4 regions of the Paenibacillus sp. MDV22-iso6 genome follow, and region 1 is predicted to be linked to each of the others. Evidence: riboswitches for the same ligand, from Rfam matches in the RefSeq annotation. Region 1 holds a riboswitch; each other region holds the start of a gene.
What was found. A riboswitch is a leader RNA that binds a small molecule or an ion and turns the genes downstream of it on or off. The one in region 1 is predicted to bind cyclic di-AMP.
Positions count from the first base shown of each region.

Region 2: it holds a riboswitch for cyclic di-AMP, as region 1 does, so the genes downstream of both, AC4PM4_RS29440 (resuscitation-promoting factor) here and AC4PM4_RS30215 (C40 family peptidase) in region 1, are expected to answer to the same signal.
Region 3: it holds a riboswitch for cyclic di-AMP, as region 1 does, so the genes downstream of both, AC4PM4_RS08765 (HAD family hydrolase) here and AC4PM4_RS30215 (C40 family peptidase) in region 1, are expected to answer to the same signal.
Region 4: it holds a riboswitch for cyclic di-AMP, as region 1 does, so the genes downstream of both, AC4PM4_RS16560 (C40 family peptidase) here and AC4PM4_RS30215 (C40 family peptidase) in region 1, are expected to answer to the same signal.

Region 1 is NZ_JBZVDZ010000018.1:26,996-31,880, reverse strand. Features, by position in the region: gene AC4PM4_RS30220 (GNAT family N-acetyltransferase) at 124-618, opposite strand; gene AC4PM4_RS30215 (C40 family peptidase) at 1,018-1,488, opposite strand; cyclic di-AMP (ydaO/yuaA leader) riboswitch at 1,492-1,629, opposite strand; gene AC4PM4_RS30210 (hypothetical protein) at 1,882-2,724, opposite strand; gene AC4PM4_RS30205 (M1 family metallopeptidase) at 2,735-4,726, opposite strand; gene AC4PM4_RS30200 (YwhD family protein) at 4,829-4,885, shown strand, end outside.
Region 2 is NZ_JBZVDZ010000016.1:13,426-18,310, reverse strand. Features, by position in the region: gene rsmA (16S rRNA (adenine(1518)-N(6)/adenine(1519)-N(6))-dimethyltransferase RsmA) at 1-358, opposite strand, end outside; gene rnmV (ribonuclease M5) at 363-908, opposite strand; gene AC4PM4_RS29440 (resuscitation-promoting factor) at 1,065-2,249, opposite strand; cyclic di-AMP (ydaO/yuaA leader) riboswitch at 2,523-2,776, opposite strand; gene AC4PM4_RS29435 (TatD family hydrolase) at 3,018-3,788, opposite strand; gene AC4PM4_RS29430 (HD domain-containing protein) at 4,117-4,885, opposite strand, start outside.
Region 3 is NZ_JBZVDZ010000002.1:558,626-563,510, forward strand. Features, by position in the region: gene AC4PM4_RS08735 (nitrogen regulation protein NR(II)) at 1-412, opposite strand, end outside; gene AC4PM4_RS08740 (hypothetical protein) at 440-643, opposite strand; gene AC4PM4_RS08745 (urease accessory protein UreF) at 921-1,622, opposite strand; tRNA gene AC4PM4_RS08750 (tRNA-Leu) at 2,044-2,126, shown strand; partial or broken gene AC4PM4_RS08755 (hypothetical protein) at 2,198-2,296, shown strand; gene AC4PM4_RS08760 (glutathione peroxidase) at 2,278-2,754, opposite strand; cyclic di-AMP (ydaO/yuaA leader) riboswitch at 3,122-3,297, shown strand; gene AC4PM4_RS08765 (HAD family hydrolase) at 3,418-3,813, shown strand; gene AC4PM4_RS08770 (HAD family hydrolase) at 3,979-4,671, shown strand; gene AC4PM4_RS08775 (Nramp family divalent metal transporter) at 4,812-4,885, opposite strand, start outside.
Region 4 is NZ_JBZVDZ010000005.1:361,943-366,827, reverse strand. Features, by position in the region: gene AC4PM4_RS16570 (hypothetical protein) at 1-170, shown strand, start outside; gene AC4PM4_RS16565 (carboxymuconolactone decarboxylase family protein) at 288-617, shown strand; gene AC4PM4_RS16560 (C40 family peptidase) at 722-1,186, opposite strand; cyclic di-AMP (ydaO/yuaA leader) riboswitch at 1,192-1,323, opposite strand; gene pelA (pectate lyase) at 1,737-2,696, shown strand; tRNA gene AC4PM4_RS16550 (tRNA-Leu) at 2,814-2,897, shown strand; gene AC4PM4_RS16545 (X2-like carbohydrate binding domain-containing protein) at 3,228-4,885, shown strand, end outside.

The sequences.
Region 1 (4,885 bases):
TCATCTAACTTGAAACTATCCATATCATTATAACGGAACCTGTAGTGACATCATAGCATTTTGTGGTAATTTTTTGAACTAATCACATAACCGGGGACTTTTTGGGGTGATTTCAAGCCCTAGTTATTCGCGTGGACCTTCATAGACCATACAGTAAAAAGGTTTCAAACCACCCGGTGTCTGTCGTTCGTATGTATCCTGCGTAACAAATCCGGCTTTGAGATAGACACGAATAGCCCGGTCATTCCAGGTCAGAACTTCCAGATCAATTTCGTTTGCAGGGTTCCGGCGAATGGCTTCCTGCACAATGGCCGAGACAAAAGCCGTTCCTTGACCATGACCACATCGATCGGGGTGCATGCCAAGTCCGATGCGGGTTACACCTTCAAGAGGGAAGTACTGAGCAAAACCGCAAATCTGCTGATCCTCTCCCAGCACCACCGCATATTGTTCTTTCCGTAGCTTGGGATCGCCGAATTCCACTTCAAGTGCTTTCATCTGCTCCCAGGGCAGCCAGCTATAAATATTATAAGGCGGGTCATACTGCCAATCGCAGATTAGTTCCGCGTGTTCTTCTTGCATGGGCACAACGTGAAACGTCACAGGGGCTTCATCCATACAACTGCACGCTCCTCTCATTGTGAACAAGCTATAATGATTTTGATTTGTCCATATACATATACATATGTCATTCCATATCTAAGCTTGTTTTCACTCTACAAAAGAGGCGTTCATTTGGCAAGTCCTCGTTTTTGAAAAAAAGTGAAACAAAAGTTCCGGTAATTTCGTTTATATTATAGTGGGATGGGTAAAAACATTATAAGAGCACGGGCGAAGCAATGAAAAATAGCTTTAAAAAAAGTTAAAATTAGGTTTGATAGCTATCCCGAATATGTTAAGGAAACGAAGCACAAAAAAACCGCCGGATAACATTCCTGCGGAGAATGTACCAGACGGTTCTATTATGCTTCGTTACAGTAAAGTTATTGTTACAGCATGACGTTGCTCGGCTTGTCCCTATTCAATGGCCAATGTCTCATATGCGTCCGTGCTCATAATACGTTTAGCGCCAACATAGCGGTTGGCCCAATAGCTTTCGCTTAATTCGCTAATTGTAACTCCTTTGGAAGAAGAGGAGTGTGCAAACTTCCCATTCCCTACAAAGATCCCTACGTGCGAGACCCCTTTGCCCGTTGTATTGAAGAATACCAGATCACCTGGTCTCATTTCCATCCGGGATACCGAATCACCCATGTCGAATTGTGAACTCGATTGGCGAGCCAGATCAATGCCCAGCTTGTCGAATACATAACTTGTGAATCCAGAGCAGTCAAAGCCGTTAAGCGTTGTTCCTCCGCTTTTGTATGTAGTCCCCATTGCTGAATCAATAACTTGGTCCATTTTCGAATCTGCGAATGCGCTGCCTGCTCCAAGCGATAATGCGAATGTGAGGCTGAGTACAGCTGCGGTTAATTTCTTCTTAAACAAGAGATATACCCCTTCCAATGCCTGCGAGGTTAGCTTAAGGATTCGGTTGAAGGTCCCCTATGATCCCTCTGTTGCAAGATCAATTCACCCATAACTGGTTCCCCCGCTTCCCAGGTGCTAGGAATTTGGCTATGCTAGTTATGCACCTGCGAAATCAAGAAATGACGATTAAATTTTAAGTAGTTACAAATATGAAGGTAAAGATTACAAAGTTGTTACTAAAAACTCACTGCGATTATTGTAACAGAGGTATATCACTTTGGCAACGTTTAACAACAAAATTAACAAAAAAACCCTCGACCTTTGACGGGGAAAGGTCGAGGTTTGCTTGTTTAACGGCATTTGAAGAATACAACTTTACATAGAGATGGTAACCGTTTTTAACCGTTTAATTTAATCTTTGACCGAGTTGGACTGCCATAGGCGGAAATGGGCACATATTTTCCACAGGCTCAGCAAGCACCGGGCAAGTGGATACGTTTGTTGTAGTATAAGACCAGTTAAGCCGGTTAGTAACCATGAAGCTGAAGTAAAGGCACCAAAGACCAACAGATGAAGGCCGCCCAGCAGGACAGCAATGCCGATTAGAGTGATGACTTGGCGTAGTGCAATCCATATAGCTTGAAACGTACCACGTGCTCCGCCTTCCCCATCGGGAGCTGAGATACCAAACTGCATGTACAGTAGGACATGATGGATAACCCACCCGTATACAATCCAACCAGCAACATAGGGAATACCAGGCAAGAGCAGATGGAGGGAATGAAAACCTTCCATAAAGATGGAATAGAGCTTTGGCGCGAGCCAATAAGCGGGTAGCAGCAGTAATATAGTCCGAATGGTGTGGAGCAACAGCATCGGTTTCCATAAATTTTTGATACCGCGAATGAATGGAATGCGCTCTTCCGAATGGTTATAATGCTGGAGCGAGTAGAGCAGCCCTGCCTGAATGAGTGGGCTAATCAGAATCCGTATCAGCAGCATAGCCCCTAAAATCCATAAATAGCGGTGAACCTCCGGATTCGTTGTCAGACCGAGTTGGCTCTCCATTTTAAATAAAATCGTACTGAGTTCCCCTGTATCAGGGTCAGGATAACGCAGGAGCAGCGGAACCACAGCTGACTGCACCATTCGATAAAGAAAGTATCCCCATACTAATTGATAGAGAAATAAGAGTGCCGCAATGAACATATGCTGACGGACGAGAAACCAGCCTTCACGTATTTTCGCTTTCACTGTATCCACCTCACCATGACAGACTTCCGAATATGGCTTCTATAATTTTGGTTGCGCTCATGCTCCAGCGGGATTTAGTTGGCTCATCCAGTCCGGCTTTCAGAAAATTGTTCATATGATGGTTCTCCAGCACAATCGTGTATAGCGGATCAGTCATAGCCCAGGAAACAGGGGAAGTATAGGTCAGTTTGTAGGTAATGCGCTCCTCGCTACCATCCCATTCTTTCGTCATGGTTTTCCCATCTTCGAACATAATTCGAACAGGAACCTTCTTATATTCACTCCCTTTTTTCTGCAATGTAACCGATGACTCGTACAACGTTTGGCCGTCTTTCAGGATAGGATTGATTGCGATCTTTTCCACTGCAAAGTCAGCCATGCCATCGCCGTATACATACTGATTAAAATAATCGGTCCAGGATGTACGCGTCACTTGTTCCACGACCTTTTGAAAATCAGACGAAGTAGGGTGTTTAAAGCGGTATTTATTCACATAGGTCGAGAGAATACGCTCCATCGTTTTAGCACCAACCTGTTGTTCTATTCCAAGTAATACAAGCTTGCCTCGTGTGTATACGTTTGCTGCATATTGATTCTGGGAATCAAACTTCCAGGAGTCCTGTGTCAGTGAAGCTGGAGAAGTAATGAGACCAGCTTGTACGGGCAGATTCGGGATAAGTCCGTATTCCTGTTCCATTACTTTGTCTTCTGCATAGGAGGTGAATCCTTCGTCCAGCCAAGCCTCTTCAAATTCATTACTCGCGACCATGCCGTAAAAATACTGATGCCCAATCTCGTGCACAACCGTGCGTTCCAGATCGTAGCCAGGAGCAGAATCATCTGCACCGAAGGCGGTGACCAAGGTAGGGTATTCCATTCCCCCTGCGCCATTCCCTGATTTGGGCGGGACAACGATGGACAGTGTGGAATACGGATAAGGGCCAAACCACTTGCTATAATTGGATAGCGCTGCTTTGGCGGCGTAGAAATAACGTTCCTTCAGATCCTCATGAGCAGGGTCGAGATACAGCTTGATTCGTACGCCTGGCACATTGGGAGCAGAGAAGGGTTCTTCTGCATAAACAAAATCAGGAGAGGCTGACCAGGCAAAATCATGCACATCATCGGCATAGAACTGATATACTTTTTCGCCGTTCTTCACAACCGCTTGCTGGGTTGGGAATCCAGTAGCAGCTACTTTGTATGTTTCCGGTACCCGAATACGCACACTATAGATACCAAAATCGGCGTAAAACTCTGAATTACCGTGATACTGATGCAGATTCCAGCCTTCGGTCGTTTGACCTCGTGTGCCTACTGGCTCATATACGCTAAGTTTAGGGAACCACTGACCTGCCATAACGAAATTATCTGCTGTTCCCATGCGGGCAAAAATTTTCGGTAGCTTGACCTCAAATCGGGTGTGAAGCGTGATGCTTTCACCGCCTTTAACGGGTTTGGGCAGCCGTACCTTAATGAGGCTAGTATCTTTCATGTTTCCGTCATCCGGTTGCACATACTGCATCCGATGTAAGAGAGAAAGCCCATCCTCTGTTTTCATTTCTGTAATATGCATGGAACCGTAACCGTTCGTGGGCATGACATCACCTCGAAGTTTCCCTCCGGATTCTTTCATAAAAGTGGTGTCGGCAGAAGAGAAGGCATTGGGATACATGTGAAAATAAAGCTCGCTGACGGTTTTCTTACCTGGATGTGTCCAGGTGATCGTCTGAGTCCCTTGCAGTACATTCCCGTCTACCAGCTTCACATCCATGTGATATTCCACTACGCGGTTGCTGAACACTTCAGCGGTAGGTGTCTGTATACTTTCCGGAGATGTTTGGGTTTTGACGGGTGCCGTAGGCTTGCCCGATTCCGGGGCGAGCGCAGGCAAGTCAGATTGAATGGAGCGTGTGGAGCCCAGACCAAGCCATATCCCCCCGGCAACTACACACAGGGCTATAATTGCGGTGAGCCAGCTCTTGGCGCGTCGTGGAATCATCGTTAAATACCTCCCGTTGACAAGCATCTACAGCATGTATATGTTTGCATTGGGGCGATTATTAGTTAAAATATTTGTATCAACCCTTGGAGGCTATAAAACATGGACCAAAACGAGCAGAACGGCAAAAAACAGATTGCCTTGAATATCGTTAGTGCA
Region 2 (4,885 bases), on a different contig from region 1:
CGGTATGGAACAACTCAGCTAGATCCAGCTTCAGCACATCCCCGTGATGCACACGAACGTTTGGATAAGGCTGCATCACTTCACCCAGAATCGGGATCAATCGCTGATCAATCTCTACAGCCGTTACAGGACCGGCTACCCGAGCCAGACGTTCTGTGAGCGCGCCAATCCCTGGTCCGATCTCAAGTGCGCCCTTGGACTCGTCCAAATCAGCTGCATTTACAATTTTGTTCAATATATTTTGATCGATCAGAAAGTTCTGACCTAAGCTCTTCTTGAATGAAAATCCGTGTCTTTGAATGATTTCTTTGGTTCGTTTGGGTGTTGCAATTTCTACGGTTTCTTCCATGCCTTTCATACGCTCACAATCCTTCACGTTCAATTTGCGATAATGCTTCGGAGAACTCTTCCCGGGTAATCTGGAATACACTCAACCGCTTGTGGAACTGCTTGCCATTGCAATAACCTATGCCCAGCAGATTGCCCATCTCCATACGACGTGCAGCAGCCTGTGGGTGCACAATCAGTCCCGCCGCAATCAGATCCTCCCAATCAATCAGACTGGGTGCGCCTTCATATGACGTGTGTACACGTGCTAATGCATGACGAATCGCCTCCGGTGAAGCGTTCTCCACTCCGATGTCGCCTTTGCGCGTAGCATCTGCCTCCGGAATGAAAGCATGCTTGCAACCAGGTACTTTATTGGCGATGATTTTACGAATACGTTCACCAGCATGATCCGGGTCTGTCAGTACGATGACACCACGTCTCTCTTGAGCAAGTGCGATCCGCTTTAGAATGCGCTGGTTGATGGCGGACCCACCAGTCTCGATCGTATCTGCCTGAACCGCACGTCGAATGGCTACGGTATCGTCACGGCCTTCTACCACGATCACTTCTTTTATCATGTTCCATTTCTTCCTTTCTAACGCAAAAAGAAGAGGAATATCCCTCTTCTCTGCCAAACGGCGGGGGAGACTGAATTCAGACCCCTCCGCCGCATATTCCGCATGAATCATTCATGCTTATATTTTATAGCATTCCCATTTCAAAGTAAAACGATTTTAGTTCGCTTCCGGCTTCACCGGACCAATCACATATACCGTCTTGCCTTTCTTCCGTCCGAAGTTCAGGGCATGCTTCACACTATCATAATACACATCAATTTTGTTGCCTTTAATGGCACCACCTGTGTCTTCCGCACGACGGAAGCCAAGGCCCTCGATATACACCCACCAGCCAATCGGAATGATTTTGGGATCAACCGCAATGGTACGTCCCTCAGTTACCCGAGTACCTGAAGCTGTTTTTGTGCCGATACCAGGCTCTTCAGAAGAGTATGCCGTCATGGATACATTTTTCAAGACTTTTGAATATTTAAAAGAACTGCCTGAGACGGTAATTACTTTGCTGCCCGAGGCAGCGGTTTTCTTCGAGTTCGTGGTTGTTGCTGTTTTTGTCGTGGAAGTCTGCGCCGATACCGTCTGAATCACTGGCTCTTTCACAACAGGTTTGGCTTTGGTACCAATGGCAATCACTTTATCGACGCGATTCGTTGCGACCGATTTACCCACCATTTTTTTGGAGACCAATTCTCCATCCTGAAACACTTTTTCAATATGCTGTACAAGTGTGCCTTCTTTACCGCTCACAACGACACGATTGTCGCCTTTGTACAAGCTAGGGTCAGCCGTTTTGATCACTTTATAAGCAATCGGATGTTCCACTTCCACCGTACGCTTTGTTACCCGCACTACACGGATTTTCATATCCGCTTCAATAGTGGTTCCAAGCGCCGGATATACTTTGTCTTCACTTGCAATTTGAATACCTGATTTTTTAATCGCATCTTTTACCGATGAATCGGTTGTATACAGAGTCTTGGTGTCCCCGTCTGCCGTAATATTAACTGGAACGGCCCGCTCAATAACGATGCGGTCTCCATCTGTGATCGCCCCATTCAAGGGCATGGATACCTGATCGTGAGGGCTGACTGTGATTGACTGCTCCTCCAGCATTTCCTGAAGCATTCCTGTACGAGTCTCTACCGCTTGAGCTTTGCCATCAATAACCAGTGAAATTTGTTTCCCGGCCTGACCGTAAACGACTAACAAGATCATGATTGTAAGCGCAATTGAGAAAATCGCGATCAATGCCATTTGACGCAAGTTCTCATGCTTCCACCGCAACGCGAAAGACTTACTGGATGATCGTGACTCATGGGTCTCTTCTGGTTGGAATGTGCCCACTTCTCCGTCCTCCTTCATAGCCTCGCCGTCTAAAGTAATGCATGATGTCTTTGACGCGACTATACCAAATTTTCTACAGAACACAGATCGGACCAACATAATCCGGTTCTGCACCATGAATCAATCTTCGCAACATGATGTCATCCTCCTGAATACTTACCGTATGATGACAGTATTTCTTTTATTCAAAAACAAAAAAGCCAAAGAAAGAGTTTAAGAGGAACTCTTTCGTGGCTTCCGAATGATTCTGAATATCGGAAATTCATGCACGAGGTTGCCTCTCTTTTTCCGCTTGCGAGGTTAGCTGTCGGGTTCGGGCGAAAGAGAGCCGCCCTATCTCCGGTCATCCGCTCATGGCGGACGCCCTTGAATTCACCCCGAGACCCAAAGAAGAAATCAAATACGGCTTCGCAGATTCATACGCTGCTTTTGGGTCAGCGCATGTTGCGCATCGGCTGCAATCACCGATGTTTAAGCCCTATTGGTTCCCCCGCTCTCCGTTAACGGAGACTCAGCGAGACTGATTCATGAAAGTAATGTTGTTTCATCGGAAAGTGTCCCTTTGTTCATCCCCCGAACATCTGTCCAATTTTCCGCACAACAATTCACTGAAAAGATGATATCCTGTTTCTATGCATGTTGTAAAGCGTTGTTCAAGTACGTTTTTCTAAATATTTGGTTAAAATATTGTAATATTCTTGATTTATTTGGATCAAAAAGCAAATTAACTCCGCCTAACTCACTTTTTCACCCGTTTTGCTCGATCTTTTAACGAATCCCAAATCGTTCCATGGCATTTTTGGTCGTTATTGCTGCAATTTCCTCTATCGAAATGCCTTTAATTTCCGCAGCTGCTTCTGCAACCAGACGTACATGCGCTGTCTCATTTCGTTTTCCACGATAAGGGTGCGGTGTCAAATAAGGAGCGTCCGTTTCGATGAAAAATCGGTCCATAGGAACCTTCTCAAGTACCTCTTTAGGCTGCTTCGCATTTTTGAACGTGATTGGCCCTCCGAAGGAAAGATGAAAGCCTAAATCCAGACACATTTTCGCCGTTTCCCAGCTGCCAGAGAAGGAATGCATGACACCGCCTACTTCTCCAGCTTTCTCTTCACGCAAAATCTTTACAATATCCTCATGCGCATCCCGGTTGTGAATGACAATCGGCATATTCAACTCACGGGCAAGACCAATCTGTTGTCGTAATACGCGATGTTGAACCTCTTTCGGGGAAGTGTCCCAGTAGTAGTCTAGACCAATTTCGCCGATGGCTACCACTTTTTCATGCTTGCATAAAGATGCAATCCATTCCAGATCACCCTCTTGCATTGTGATTGCATCCACTGGGTGCCAGCCTACGGCAGCATATATAAATTCATAGGTTTCAGCCAGCTTCATCGTGGTTGGAATGGTCTCCCGGTTAAAGCCCACATTAATCATGCGACCAACGCCTGCATCCACAGCACGCTGAATCATTTCCTCGCGGTCCTCGTCGAATTGTGGTGCATCCAGGTGTGTATGTGTGTCGAACAACATCATGCTGTATTTCTCCCTTCTTGTCGAATAAACGACTATCTCTATTTAATCCATCCTGCAGTCTTAACCAGAACATAACTATTACTAAATTGGATCATGTTTTTTTTATATTTCTTTCATTGTTTGTTGAGCACAACATGTAGAACGAACAAGTTCCTTCATATCTATATGTGCTCATTTTTAGGCAATCGGGTTGTATTCTAATTACTTTGATTACAAAATTATGTCGATCTACATGTACTCTCCATTAAAGCAGATTACTGTATCATGAAAAATAGCTCTTTTCGAAAGCTTTTTTACATCATGATTCTTGAACAGCATTGCGCATCATTTAATGGGAGAAATAGGGGCGTATATGGGACGGTAATTCATGAACAATCGCATCCACCTTATTTTGCGGATAATACAAATGATGCTTTCCACGATGAAGACCACTGATTGAACGGACAATGTCGGACACCTCTGACAACTCATGTAACTTGTCTTGCCGATCAAGCAGCAGAATCTGCTTGTCCGTGGATTCATCCGGACGAAACACATCATACGGATTATCCGTTGGAAAATCAATTTCAAGATCATACTCGGGATTGAGACCGGCTACAGTGAAGGCTTCCCGAATCTCTTCAATCATGTTTACGTCGATCTGTTCAATCTCTACATACTTATATAATTTGCGATCTATAAATCGTTCGCATAACTCACTCAGAACAGCATCGTCCTCTTTGCGCCACTGCATAAATGCCGTCTGAATCAAAGCTTCGTCCAGTTGTAAATATTCATCCACCGATAGATCTCCAGCGAATAACTGGGGTAGTGGATCAATCATGAAGCGGAATTGAAAACCTTGCTGTATGAGACTTTTTGCCCGCTTAAATATTTGCCGCAATATAATTTCCGAACTTCGGGTAACCGGATGAAAGTAAATTTGCCAGTACATCTGGTACCTGGACATCAAGTAATCCTCCACGGCGTGCATGCCCGACTCCTTGACCACAATTCGTCCGTGATATGGACGCAGCATACGCAAGATACGGTCAAGGTCAATCGTCCCATAGTTTACACCTGTAAAGTAGGCATCCCGAAGCAAGTAATCCATGCGG
Region 3 (4,885 bases), on a different contig from region 1:
CATCCGTGTGTGCAATCAGTGCAAGATCAGACAGCAGGGATGGGTCGGCCTGAATCAATGGGGTGAGTTCCATACGGAACCATCGCTGTTCGCTGTGAGCAGTTTGAACGGAGATATCGTATGTATAACTGTCTTTAAAAGGTGCAGTGATACTTTTCAACTCCTGAACAATCTTCGCATTTTTTGCTTTCTCCTCGCGTAATGTCCACCCCTCTACAAGGTGAAGGTAATGAGGCGGTTCAGGTGCTGTTCTGGAGGGGCTTGTTACGCTCTGTTTGGGAAGCAGTTGCCCAAGTCCATGTTGCCAAGCGGTGTTGCAGCTTCGAATGATCCAGTTGTGATCGACGATGATAAGTTGGTGTTGAATGGACTGGAACGATAATCTCTCCAGATCGGATATTAAGTATCTCATGAAATGAGCTCCTCCTTGGCAGAAATCTTATCTTAAATCATCTGGAATTTCCAAGATGTCTGCGACCTGGTTCCTGAACCGGGTTGCTTTGCGGGTACCGTGAATGAGATTGGACAGACGATATGGCGGAATGCCATACTGTTCACAAAATGTCTTTTGGTCGACCTGGAGTTCGGTTAGTCGTCGTTTAATGGCCCATCCGAAAGGAGTCACAGGTTTCTTTTTGTTCAAAAGGGTTCACCCCTCGTTGGAATGTAGTGTTCAGCTGGTTATTCTTGGTGTAAAATATATAGATATGCGAGCTGTATGTTTTATTATATACGTATTTGCGTCATCTAACAATTAAAAAAGACGGAAATAAGTGTATTTTAATATGTTAAATGGCGTAAATGCGTTAAATAGACAAAATAAATGACATAAAAAACACGCCAGCAATGAGGTTGCGGCGTGTTTTTTTATATTTTACTGTGTGAGGAGGTGGGTTGTGTGAAGAAAAAGGGGATGGGAATTAGGCTCTGTATGCGTGAAGCCCTGCTCCAAGCATGTGAAAGCTTGGAAACAACGTTTTCATGGACAATGAGGTTGGTTGTACCAGTCCATCCGCAGCGGAGGCGCTGACGGTATGCCATTCATGCTCCAGGTCTGCGGCCAGGCGAACCAGCAGGTCCTGGGTTGTATCGGTGTTAAGGGGAATCATTTTGGAGGCTTCGGTTATGCAGGCACTCATGGCTGAATGCAGATAACCAAGGACCGCCTCCTCGACAGGGATTTCGAGGTGGTGGTTAATCCAGGCGTGAACAGTGGGGAGACAGCCAACAGATTCATATTTAGCCAGCGTTTGTTCGAGATGGCTAAAATCAATCCAGGGGTGTAGTGCGCGAGCTAGCTTAATTAGTCGTTTGCCCATAATGGAGGCATGTTCTCTAAGATTGACTGGGGTGCGCTGGACATGAACGAGTTTGTCGATGAGGGCTGTACGCCATGCGTCCTTGTGATCTGCGGCGGTGTATATGCCTTTAATCGCCATACCTTCCAGACGCACGATGCTGGGATGCAATTGACAGCGCATGAATGATTCGAGATCTTCAACACTACGAATGGTACCTTCAGCGATATGGGCATCCATACCGAAGGAATGGGAGAACCCTCCGACCTGGATAGAGGAATCAAGCAGTTTGACATAATCGAGCAGCTTATTCCCACGGTTCACAATCTTTCGCCTCCTACGTTCGTTAAATGTTATGTTAAATAACATTTATATTCCTTTTTGGTTCGCTTTATGTTTGTAAATCCGAATTATATGATATATATATTCACATAAATATCCGCTTTTTGTCAATAGTTTCTTTGTTTTTTGAATATTAAATCTATTTAGTGTTATTTTATATAACTTTATGAGTTACTTTATACTAAGAGGATGTGAAGGATGGTAATACAAATAAAGTAGAGTGATCGGCCTAATCGGGTATACAAACGAGATCAAATTTAATCATATGCACTTCGTAGGAGAAAATGACGAGATTATACGATTTATGGAAGGAAAAGCGCAGTTAAAATGATATTAAGAAAAATGCTTTACTTTTAAACATGAACCGGGTATAATCAATTTTGTTGCCGATTATTTACGACATGCGGTCGTGGTGGAATGGCAGACACGCTATCTTGAGGGGGTAGTGGGTGTATACCCGTGGAGGTTCGAGTCCTCTCGACCGCATCATAAGAACGATAAAGAAGAAGCTTCCCGTATGGGAAGCTTCTTCTTTTTTTGTTTTATTTACAGTACAGATGGGCCAGACAAAAAAAGGTCACCCGTTTCCCCTGAATGCATGCTCATTCTGTCTGCTGGGTCGGATGGCCTTTACTTGTTATTTAAGCAATTCTTTGATGTCCGCTTCAATTTTATCAGGTGTTGTTTTGGGAGCATACCGTTTCAGAACACGTCCGTTCTGATCCACAAGGAATTTGGTGAAGTTCCATTTGATGGCTTTGGAGCCGAGTACGCCTGGTGCTTCTTTGGTAAGGTGCTGGAATAGAGGGTGAGCGCTTGAACCATTCACATCGATCTTCTCAAACATCGGGAAGCTAACACCATAGTTCATCTGGCAGAACTCGGCAATATCATCAGAAGAGCCTTTTTCCTGTGCAAACTGGTTGCTTGGAAAACCAAGAACTTCGAATGGGGAGTCTTTAAACTTATCCTGAAGCTCTTGCAGACCTTTGAATTGAGGTGTGAGGCCGCATTGGCTTGCTGTATTCACGATAAGCAGTACTTTGTCACGATAGTTGGACATTTCAACTTCCTGACCGCGAAGGGTGTTTACTTTGTAGTCGTAGACTGACATGAAAATCGCCTCCATTTCATATTCTTCTTTCTTCTATTATATTGATTACAATTAAATAATGCAAAATTAATATTGCTTTTTTAACTCAATTTGAAGCTGTCGTGTATGATCTGTGACTGATTTGCTACCTGAATTTCGCTAAAGAGAGAATTAGAGAGCTTTGATGAGATGGGTAGAGAATGGATACGTTGTAAGCGCTATTATTGATGTGTAATGGCAAAAATCCGTCGATTCGGTGATCTGCGCAGACTTTACACCAATATGGCACGGGTGTATGATTCATATCGTAATTCCAATTTAAATTAAATTTTACATGAAAAACGAAACAAACGATAATATCGCTCTGATTAATGATTATAAAAGAACGATGTTTTAATCGCTGAGTTTCCATTCATTCATGGGTGGGAAACGGGGGAACCAACAGGATGAACTGTCCAGGACAGTAGGCATCCATGGGGTGAATTTTCCGGTGACAGCCGGAAATAGGGCGACTCTCGCGCCCGAATCCGTCAGCTAACCTCGTAAGCGTTAAAGGGAGAGGCAACAAGCCGTACGCTGGTTCATAGTGTCTTTTTGCTATGGATTATTGAAGAAGCGTCCGGGAGGCCTTGGTCCCCCACGCTTCTTTTTTGTTGTCTTTTCACGCCAAGGGAGGAACGAATGATGGATAAAGAGATGATCTTAGTGACTGCTCCAAATGAAGCAGGACGTAAATTTATCAAATTGCTGATGTACAAAAAAATGCCGTTTGCCGTTCTGACCAACAGTGCAGGGGAAGAGCGCAGGCTCCGGAGGATTGGTGTGGAGCATGTCATTCGCATGAACACAGCTGCTGCTCAGAAATGGTTTTTGCCGCAAGGTAGTGTCGGCAATGTTTTTATTTTTGAAAATAGCCTAAACCTGACCTGTCGATATTTACAGATCTGCCGCTCCTGGACATCCAAGTCCCTGTGTGTCATTACGGAACAAAGCCACCCCAAAGGGATCTATCGGGGAATGGGAGCAGACCGTATTGTATATTCCTTGAATGGGGAAGTTGGGTTTCTACTGAATGGCTAGTGGCTAGTACTATTCCTGTGATTGATCCAGTGCCAGCTGCCTGTTATAATTGAAATCATAAATAAACGGAAACTTGAGGAGACTCATGCATGTTGGTGGGTCTTCTTTTTTATGGTTTGGGAAATAGGGATATGGATTTCCTGTGGCTAACGAGGAGGAATAGGCGTGCCGGATGTACGTGGAATACAATGGTTGTTCTTTGATGTGGGGGATACGCTCGTGGACGAATGGGAGCCGGTAGATGATATTATCGGTCAGTTCGTTCGTGAAGCTTGTGCGCTTGGTTATCAGGTGGAGATGCAGACGGTGCGAGAACTATTTGCCGCCTCCTACCGAAATTACGAGCAATGGCCGATGAAATTGGCTATTCGTACCCTTATCAGCGACGAGGGGCACCGGGAACAGATACAGGAGAAGCTGAAGTTCCGCAAAGAGCTTGAGCGCCCCTTCGCGTCAGCCGACGCTGTTCTCCAGACGTTGTCGCAACACTATAAGATTGGTATCATTGCCAATCAGAGTCCGGGGACGGAAAATCGGCTGGATAGCTACGGCTTGCGCAAGTATGTGGATGTGCTGGCCTGTTCGGCTGAAGAAGGAGTGTCCAAGCCTGATCCTGAATTGTATGCTGTAGCGTTGAAACAGGCGGGATGCAAACCTGAGGAAGCGGTCATGATCGGCGACAGGATTGATAATGATATTATTCCGGCTAAGAAGCTGGGTATGCACACGATCCGGATTTTGCAGGGTTATGGCAGATTCCAGCCGGAGCTTGCGGATGCAGAGCGTCCAGACTGGACTATTGAATCACTGGAGCAACTTCTTCCTTTGTTAATGGTAACTCAAAATTCAGACAACTAAATAAGAGCAGTATTTATGAACTATTCGGTATAATTAGGCTGCTGCTCTAACATATAAAAGGCTGATCGTCTCAAGGGGTACGTTACTTGAGTTGATCAGCCTTTTTGAGTTAGACAAAATACGGCGTAATTCCGTTTAACCTAGAACAACAGAATGGTCTGGATAATCAGATACACATTCAGGACAACGATAACTCCGGCAATGATCCAGGAGA
Region 4 (4,885 bases), on a different contig from region 1:
TAAGGGTAGTACGGGACGAGATTCAGTCCAATGATGTGACAGGTATTGTAGTGGCTTGGGACGGGGAGCAGGTACTCATTCGCCGTCAGAATCGTCGTGTGGTCAAGCTTGATCGGAATTATCGATATCAATTGTTCAGCGAACCACGCGAGAGCCTGCTCGAAGAATAGGACATGCCTATTTAGGTTCATTTACCATGGATGTTTTGGCATAATTACACCTCTCGGGAGAGAAGATAGGTACAGTGAGAGCTTGTAACATATCAGCCGAGAGGATGTGCGGTAACCATGACACTGATGAATGATAAGGTTCATGCCTATAAAGATCAGATTGGTGAATTAAGCGATGTGCTACCAGCAGTGGTGAAGTCTTATCATGAGTTCACTGGAGAATGCTTTCAGGCAGGGGCGATTGATGCCAAGACCAAACAGCTGATTGCGCTGGGTATTGGACTGTTTGCGAACAATGAGGTATGTACGTTTTACCATGTGGAAGAGGCACGTGCCAAAGGAGCGACCGATCAGGAGATTATGGAGACGGTTGCTGTGGCTGGAGCGGTAGGCGGAGGCCATGCGCTGTCTCAGGGTGCAATGAGAGTACAGAAGGCTTTACATTAAGTATAGAAGTCTACAGCACACCGGATTTGTAAACAAAAGCCCCAAACAAAGAGGAGGTCCCGGATTCAACCGGAGCCTCCTCTTAGCGCTATATCAAATCAAACTTATATTTTGCCCAGCATTTTGTTATACATAAATTGTCCTGTTACCCGGCGTGCTGTTACGTAACGATCATTGAAGTAAGGATTGGATAATTGTGTGATGCTGACACCCTTGCTGCTTGAAGCATGAGCGAACTGTCCGCCCCCGATATATACACCTGTATGTGAAATGCCATTGCCCATCGTATTAAAGAATACCATGTCACCAGTACGCAGATTAGCTTTGGATACCGGAGTTCCGGCCTTAGCTTGTTGCTGGGAAGTGCGTGGTAATTCAATGCTATATTTGTTGAAAATATATCTCATAAATCCAGAGCAATCAAATCCGGCCATTGTTGTGCCGCCCCATTTGTAAGGTATGCCTGTCATGTTGTTAACGACGGTGTTGATACTGCTTGCCTCTGTGCTTGCTGCACCGGATGTAAGTAGAACTGCTGCTCCAAAAATGGAGATGATAAGCTTTTTCAAAATTTTTGTTCTCCCTTCGATGCCTACGGAGTTAGCTAAGGGTTCGGTAGAAGGTTCCCTATATTTCCTATGTATAAGAATAATTCACCCAAAATGGTTCCCCCGTTTTCAAACATGAAACTCGGCAAATGAATAATTAAGTTTTTGTAACCTTTTGAAACTATATTGCATAAATGCGAAAATGTCAAACCGATTTTGAACACTTCTTATCATCTCAATGTTAACGGAATTATCGCTATTTATGTAGAAATAACTCGAATATTGGGTTTTAATAGATGACAAAAAAGTAACTACTGTTTCAAATGGAGAAAAATTGGATAATTTATTGGCTTTCTCACATTTCGATTAGACGATACCTATAGGTTAAGACAAAGAATTTGTTACATATTGTTGCAATTATTGACAAAATTCATTGTTTTGCATAGAATTCTTTTTGTATAATCCACTTATTGGATGAAAAGAAATAGTTTGAGTTTAAAAACAAATATAAGGAGGGGAGACGCTCAAGGAAAACAGTTTGCAGAAAATGAATTGGGGAGTGTTCTAAACGATGTTGAAGGCACAAGCAAGGTTTGCATCTTTGGTAATGGCATGTACAATGATTTTCTCTGTTGTCGGAATGGTATTTCAGCCTGCTGCTAAGGTATCTGCTGCAGACGCATCTGGAACGACAGCAAGTATCTCAGATATTTTGAAGAATCAACGTCCTGACGGGGGATGGAAGAAGGATTACAAAGAAACAAGTGGTGAGTGGGCCAAATCTACGATTGATAATAAAGCTACATACTCAGAAATTAGAAGATTAGCCAAGGAATTTAAAAAGACAAATGATCCGCGATATTCGGCTGCTGCCATCAAAGGAATCAACTTTTTGTTAAATATGCAGTACTCCAATGGAGGATGGCCACAAGTATACCAGAGCTCAGGCTATCACAAACACATTACCTTCAACGACGATGCCATGATTAATGTCATGTACATGCTGGATGAAGTAGGTGCACGTAAAGGTGATTTCTCATTCATCGACAGCTCTCTTGCGGATCGCAGTAAAAAATCAGTTGCCAAAGGTGTAGATGCTATTCTCAATACACAGGTTGTAGCAAATGGTAAACTGACTGCATGGGGACAGCAGCATGATTCCAGCTCCCTAAAACCTGCAGGAGCAAGGATTTATGAAGTGCCTTCTCTAAGTGCTGGAGAGAGCAGTACGATTGTAAAGTTTTTGAAAACAAGACCGTCGAACTCGAAAATTAAGGTTTCCATTCAAGCGGCAGAAGCCTGGTTCAACAACGTGAAAATTACAGGATACAAGTATGTCAGAGAAAACGGAGATAGCAAACTCGTAGCTGATTCAGGTGCAGCGCCAATATGGGCACGTTTTTACGAAATTGGAACGGATAAACCGATCTTCGTAGGACGTGATGGGGTTTTGAAATACAAACTCAGCGATATCGATAAGGAAAGAAGAGGCGGGTATGCCTGGTATGGCAACTGGCCTTCAAAGATATAATTTATAAAAAGCTTTATCATTGAAACTGAAATTATATTTTTTTGTTGACACTAATTACCTGCACATGATATATTATCTCTTGTCGCCGCGATATAATTTCTCGGAGATAAGACATACGCGGTCGTGGCGGAATTGGCAGACGCGCACGGTTCAGGTCCGTGTGGGCTAACCCCCGTGGAGGTTCGAGTCCTCTCGACCGCATCATATGTAACACGAAAAAGGTTCCTAGAATGGCATTGCTGCCACTCTCGGAACCTTTTTTATTTGTTTACAGATTTTGATCTTTGCTTTTCCTGATTCTTTTCAACCCATTCCCTCGGCTTGAGCAAAGATGAAGTTTCCATTTGTTTATTTATCCATTAATGGAAATATGTTTGTTCTGCGACGGTTTGCCCCTATATTTCAGGTTAATTGTACGTAAAATACCGAATTGTACCTATCTTGGGAATGCCTCATCCACTATTCTCTTCTCGTGTGGAAGCGCTATCAACAGGAATTTGAATGACCAAATTCAGAGGGGGTAGGGATAATTTGAAACGAATCGGAAAAAGGATGGCAATGTGTTTCATGGTATTTATGATTGCGGCGGTGCAGTTCGGGATTATGGGAACGACAGGTAATGTGGCACAAGCAGCAGATAAGAGTCTGGCCCAAAAGCCGTATATGGGTTGGAGCAGTTACAGCATGCAGGTATATGACGGGCCGGGTAACTGGACATCGGCCGAGAGTATTAAGAAGCAATCGGACGCCATGCGTGAGAAGCTGCAAGCCCATGGATATGAATACATTAATATTGATGCTGGCTGGAACGGTGACGAAGATGAATACGGCCGTCCTATTCCGAGTACTGTTCTTTATCCAAATGGATTTCAGGAGGTCATTGATTACGTCCATAATAACGGACAGAAGATCGGAATCTATCTGATTCCGGGATTATCAATCACCGCCTATGATAAAAATCTTGAGGTTTATGGGTCGGGCGGGGCATGTCGTATGCAAGATATTGCAGTAAAACCGCTCGTTGTTATGGATGCTTGGGATTCGTACACGTACAAAATTGATTTTTCGAACCCTTGCTCACAGAAGTATATTGACTCCATCGCGGATCTTCTTGGCGAGTGGGGTATCAACTTTGTCAAATTCGACAGTGTGACGCCAGGATCGGGAATCAATAATCTGAGCCGGGATGCACGTGGTGATGTGGAGGCATGGTCCAAAGCCCTGGACAGAAATAACATCTGGTTTGAGCTTTCCTGGGCGCTTGATCACAATTACGTGGACTTCTGGAAAAAGTATGCAAACGGCTGGAGGATCGACTGGGACGTTGAAGCTTACGACAGCAGTAAGGGATTGACCGAATGGTCGAGTATTTCCCGCTTGTTCCCCATCGCTGCCCTCTGGTGGCGGGATGCAGGTCCCGGAGGCTGGAACGACTTCGATTCACTGAATGTCGGGAATGGCTCGATGGATGGTCTGACCAAGGTTGAGCGGCAAACGGCCACGACCTTCTGGTCTATCTCTTCAGCACCGCTTTATACAGGTGATGATTTAACAAGGCTGGACAGCTATGGATTGGAATTGCTTACGAATGACGAAGTCATTGCCGTCAATCAGGCCGGACGTCCAGGCCATCCGGTTTCCATGGAGACCAAGCAGCAGGTTTGGTATGCCAATAACGGAGATGGTACTTACAGTGTAGCCTTGTTCAATTTGGGCGACCAGAGTGCGGAGGTTAAAGTCAAATGGAGCGATCTTGGCCTCAACGGTCCGGCTTCTGTCCGTGATCTCTGGAGCCATTCCGAGCTGGGGAATTTTAATCATGAATTCAGTGGCGGCGTGCTAGAACCCCATGCTTCCCGGATGCTTAAAGTAACCGCACTGAACGGCACATCAGCCGTCAATGACGATGATACAGGCATGCTCTATAGCGGGGATTGGCAGCGCAACGGGGGCAAGGAGCAGACAGATGGGAGACAGGATCTGAGCATAGCGATTACGGATTCCTCTGGCACTGGTCCAGCGAATAGCAGTCAAGGGGGTGCCTTGGACGCTGAAGCTGACAATGCTGCAAATTCAATCTCCGTGGAAGATGCCACTGTTACCAATGAGGTCTACATTAATGATGATGACAGCAGTATTAAATACACGGGCTCATGGAACTCCAATACCGGCAGAAGTTACGGTGATTA